Regions from separate parts of the Roseateles sp. P1_C1_2 genome, predicted to be linked through region 1. Evidence: riboswitches for the same ligand, from Rfam matches in the RefSeq annotation. Region 1 holds a riboswitch; the other holds the start of a gene.
The links. A riboswitch is a leader RNA that binds a small molecule or an ion and turns the genes downstream of it on or off. The one in region 1 is predicted to bind S-adenosylhomocysteine.
Positions count from the first base shown of each region.

Region 2: it holds a riboswitch for S-adenosylhomocysteine, as region 1 does, so the genes downstream of both, ahcY (adenosylhomocysteinase) here and AC1D2H_RS24420 (MFS transporter) in region 1, are expected to answer to the same signal.

Region 1 is NZ_JBFUAB010000027.1:46,563-48,758, forward strand. Features, by position in the region: gene AC1D2H_RS24415 (NAD(P)/FAD-dependent oxidoreductase) at 1-1,049, opposite strand, end outside; S-adenosyl-L-homocysteine riboswitch at 1,109-1,189, shown strand; gene AC1D2H_RS24420 (MFS transporter) at 1,205-2,196, shown strand, end outside.
Region 2 is NZ_JBFUAB010000004.1:177,771-179,966, forward strand. Features, by position in the region: gene ahcY (adenosylhomocysteinase) at 1-1,311, opposite strand, end outside; S-adenosyl-L-homocysteine riboswitch at 1,392-1,468, opposite strand; gene AC1D2H_RS05445 (AraC family transcriptional regulator) at 1,478-2,196, opposite strand, start outside.

The sequences.
Region 1 (2,196 bases):
AGGGAGGCTGTCAGCCCGGGTGATTCGATGCCGAAGAGCTGCACCAGGCCTGGCGTCGCGCTGTCGATGCGAAAGTCCGCCGCCGCTTCGCCCGGCCCGCTCAGCTTGGGCCGTATGCCGCTGTAGGCCGGCTGCGGCGCACCGGCCGGCAGGCCTGGCCAGTAGCCGCGCACCTCGGCCTCGAAGGCCGGTGCCAGGGTCGGGTCGACGGCGTAGTCCAGCGCGGCCGGGTCGGTGTCGGGCAGCCACTCCACATCCGGCCCGAAGCGCGCCTGGCCGCCCAGGTCCAGCGTCAGGTGCACGCCCAGGCCGCCGTCCACCGGCAGCGGGTAGATCAGGCGCGAGAACGGCGCCCGGCCGGCCAGCGAGAAATAGTGGCCGCGCGCAAAGCGCAGGCGGGGTGCGGGCGTGCCGAGGGATTCGGCCAGCCGCGCGGCGAACAGGCCGGCCGCGTTGATGACGCAGCGCGCCTTCAACTCGAAGTCCGAGCCGACGCGCAGCCGCCAGCCATCGCTTTCGCGCTCGCCGCCGCTGACCGGGCTCGCCAGGGCCAGCGTCGCGCCGGCGTTCTCGGCATCGGCCAGCAGCGCCGTCATCAAGCCATGGCTGTCGACGATGCCGCTCGATGGCGACGCCAGCGCGCCGGCGGCATTCAGCGCCGGCTCCAAGGCCAGGGTCTCGGCCCGGTTCAGCAGGCGCAGGTCGTCGACGCCGTTGGCCGCGCCGGCGGCGGCGATCTTGTCCAGCCGCGGCAGATCCTCCATGCGCGTCGCCACGACGAGCTTGCCGCAGCGACTGTGCTCGATGCCGCGCGCCTCGCAGTAGGCGTAGAGCAGGGCCTTGCCGCGCACGCACAAGCGGGCCTTCAGGCTGGCTTGCGGGTAGTAGAGGCCGGCATGGATGACCTCGCTGTTGCGCGAGGAGATGCCCGTGCCGATGGCGCCCGCCGACTCGATGACGACGACCTCGCGCCCGCGCAGCGCCAGCTCGCGCGCGATCGCGAGCCCGACGACACCGGCCCCGATGACGGCAATATCCACCTCGTCCATCGCCGCAGTTTGCCTTGCCTAGAATGGCTGCCGTGCTGCGGTGGTTGTCGCGGCATCGTCTCGCCGAGGGGTGCTGCGACGGGGGCAAGGATGCTTTCGCCACGCTCGGTGTTGACGTCGGACAAGGGCGCCCTCTGTGAAGAAGAGGCTCCCTCATGCATTCCCCTCCCGCTTCTGCGTCGATACGCACCATCCTGCCGCTGGCCTTCGTCACCGGCGTCAGCATGGCCGCCATGGATCTCTACCTGCCCGCCGTGCCCGCCCTGCAGGCTGGCATGGGCATCAGCGTGCCGCTGGCCCAGGCCACGGTGGCCGTCTACCTCGCCGGCCTGGCGGGCGCCCAACTGCTGTGGGGCGAGCTGCTGAACCGGCTCGGCCCGCGGCTGTGCATCCAGGCCGGCCTGTTGCTGCTGGTGTTCACCAGCCTGGGGTGCGCACTGGCGCCCAATATCGAGACCCTGCTCGTGCTGCGCCTGCTGCAGGGCGTGTCCGCCGCCGCGGCCACCGTCGTGGCGCCGAGCGTCGTGCGGGCCACGCTGGGTGACGCCGACGTCGTGCGCGGCATCGCGGCCATCTCCATGGTCGAGGCCATCGTGCCCGCGGCCGGGCCGGTGATCGGCGCGGTGATGCTGCGCGTGGTGGACTGGCGCGGCACCTTCTGGGTGCTGGCGGGCTTGGCCCTGCTGGTGCTGCCCTGGGTCGTGAAGATCGCGCCGCGCAGATTGCCCGGCCTCGACATGAAGCACGACGCCGGCTACGGCGCCATCTTTCGCAACCGCAGCTATCTGCGCCTGGCCGGCTCGCATGCGCTGTGCATCGGCGCCTTGCTGACCTTCCTGGCCAGTGCGCCGCAGCTGTTGCACAACACGCTGGGCCTGGGCTCGGCGGCGTTCGCGATGCTGCAGGTGCTGGGCGTCAGCGCCTTCATGCTGGGCGCCACGCAGTCGGGCCGGCTGGCGGCCAAGCTGGGCCACGCGCGCGTCGTGCAGTGGGGCAATGCGGTCCAGCTCGTGGCCTGCGGCCTCGCCCTCGTCGGCGCGCTGGTGGCGCAGCAACTGCCTTTTGCAGCCATCGCGGCCTACTGGGTCTGCTTCTGTGGCGGCCTGGCCATCCGCGGCCCGGCGACCTTTGGCGATGCGCTGGCCGT
Region 2 (2,196 bases), on a different contig from region 1:
CAGGCGGGCGACCTTCTCGTCCAGGTGCTTGGGCAGCACATAGACCTGGCCGACGGCGTAGTTGTCCTTGTGCGCGTAGAGCTCGATCTGGGCGATGGTCTGGTTGGCGAAGGACGAGCTCATCACATAGCTCGGGTGGCCCGTGCCGCAGCCCAGGTTCACCAGCCGGCCCTTGGCCAGCAGGATGATGCGCTTGCCGTCCGGGAAGATGACGTGGTCGACCTGGGGCTTGATCTCTTCCCACTCGTACTTCTCGAGGGCCGCGACCTCGATCTCGTTGTCGAAGTGGCCGATGTTGCAGACGATGGCGTTGTTCTTCATCGCGGCCATGTGCTCGTGGCGGATGACGTTCTTGTTGCCGGTCGTCGTCACGAAGATGTCGGCCTTGTCCTGGGCGTATTCCATCGTCACGACGCGGTAGCCTTCCATCGCGGCCTGCAGCGCGCAGATGGGATCGATCTCGGTGACCCACACCTGGGCCGACAGCGCGCGCAGCGCTTGTGCCGAGCCCTTGCCCACGTCGCCATAGCCGGCCACGACGGCGATCTTGCCGGCCACCATCACGTCGGTGGCGCGCTTGATGCCGTCCACCAGGGACTCACGGCAGCCATAGAGGTTGTCGAACTTGCTCTTGGTGACCGAGTCGTTGACGTTGATGGCGCGGAACAGCAGCGTGCCCTTGGCCGACATTTCCTTCAGGCGGTGCACGCCCGTCGTCGTCTCTTCGGTCACGCCGATGATCTCGGCGCTCTTGCGGGTGTACCAGGTGCCGTCCTCGGACACCTTCTTGCGGATGGCGGCGAACAGGATGCGCTCTTCCTCGCTGCCCGGGTTGTTCAGCACGGACAAGTCCGTCTCGGCCTTCTGGCCCAGGTGCATCAGCAGCGTCGCGTCGCCGCCGTCGTCCAGGATCATGTTGGGGCCTTCGCCGGCCGTGCCCTTGTCGCCGAACTCGAAGATGCGGTGGGTGTAGTCCCAGTAGTCTTCCAGCGTCTCGCCCTTGTAGGCGAACACGGGGGTGCCGACGGCGGCCAGCGCGGCGGCGGCATGGTCCTGCGTCGAGAAGATGTTGCACGAGGCCCAGCGCACTTCGGCGCCCAGGGCTTGCAGGGTCTCGACCAGCACGGCCGTCTGGATGGTCATGTGCAGGGAGCCGGTCACGCGGGCGCCCTTGAGCGGCTGCGTGGCGGCGTATTCCTTGCGGATGGCCATCAGTGCCGGCATCTCGTGCTCGGCGATCTTGATTTCCTTGCGGCCCCAGTCGGCGAGCGACAGGTCCTTGACGATATGGGCGGGGATTGCAGCGGTCATGAGCGGGCTCCTTCAAGCGAATGAAGCCGCTGGCGGTGACGGTACGAGGGGAGTTCATCCTCACCCAGGCACGGTCGGCCAGCGGGTGAGCGCAGTTGCAGGGGGCAAACTTCCGAGCCTGGCCTCAAGGGGTGAGGTTGCAACGCTCCTCGGAAGAGGCGGCATTCTAGCCGGCCGCGCTGCGAAGAAGCGAGATGTCTTCTCGCGGCGGGGCGCCAAATAGGCGACGGTATTCACGGCTGAACTGCGAAGGACTCTCGTAGCCGACCCGGTGGGCGGCGCTGGCGGCGTCCAGGCCGTCGCCCAGCATCAGCCGGCGGGCCTGCTGCAGGCGCAGGTTCTTCTGGAACTGCAGCGGCGACAGCGCGGTGAGCTGCTTGAAGCGCAGATGCAGCGTCGAAGGGCTCATGTGGGCCAGCGCCGCCAGCTCGTCGATGGACAGCGGCTCCGCATAGCGGCGCGACAGCTGCTCGATGACACGGCCGACGCGGCGGGTGACGCCGTCGGTATGCACCAGCGAGCGCAGCCGCGGCCCCAGCGGACCGGTCAGCACGCGATACAGGATCTCCCGCTGCACCAAGGGGGCCAGCGTCTTCAGATCCTGCGGGCTGTCCAGCAGCTGCAGCAGGCGCAGGGCCGCGTCCAGCAGCGGTGCGGTGACGGGCGCGACGTGCAGGCCGGTGTCGCCGCCCTCCGGCGGTGCGTCGCCATCCAGCAGCAGTTCGGCCAGCGCCTGCGTCTCGCAGCTCAGGCGCACGCAGACATAGGGCTTGGCCGGGCTGGCCTCCAGCACCTGGCCGCGCGGCAGCATGGTCATGGGCACGACCAGGCACTGCATCGCGTCGTAATGCACCACGCGCTCGCCGAGCTGGGCGCGCTTGCGGC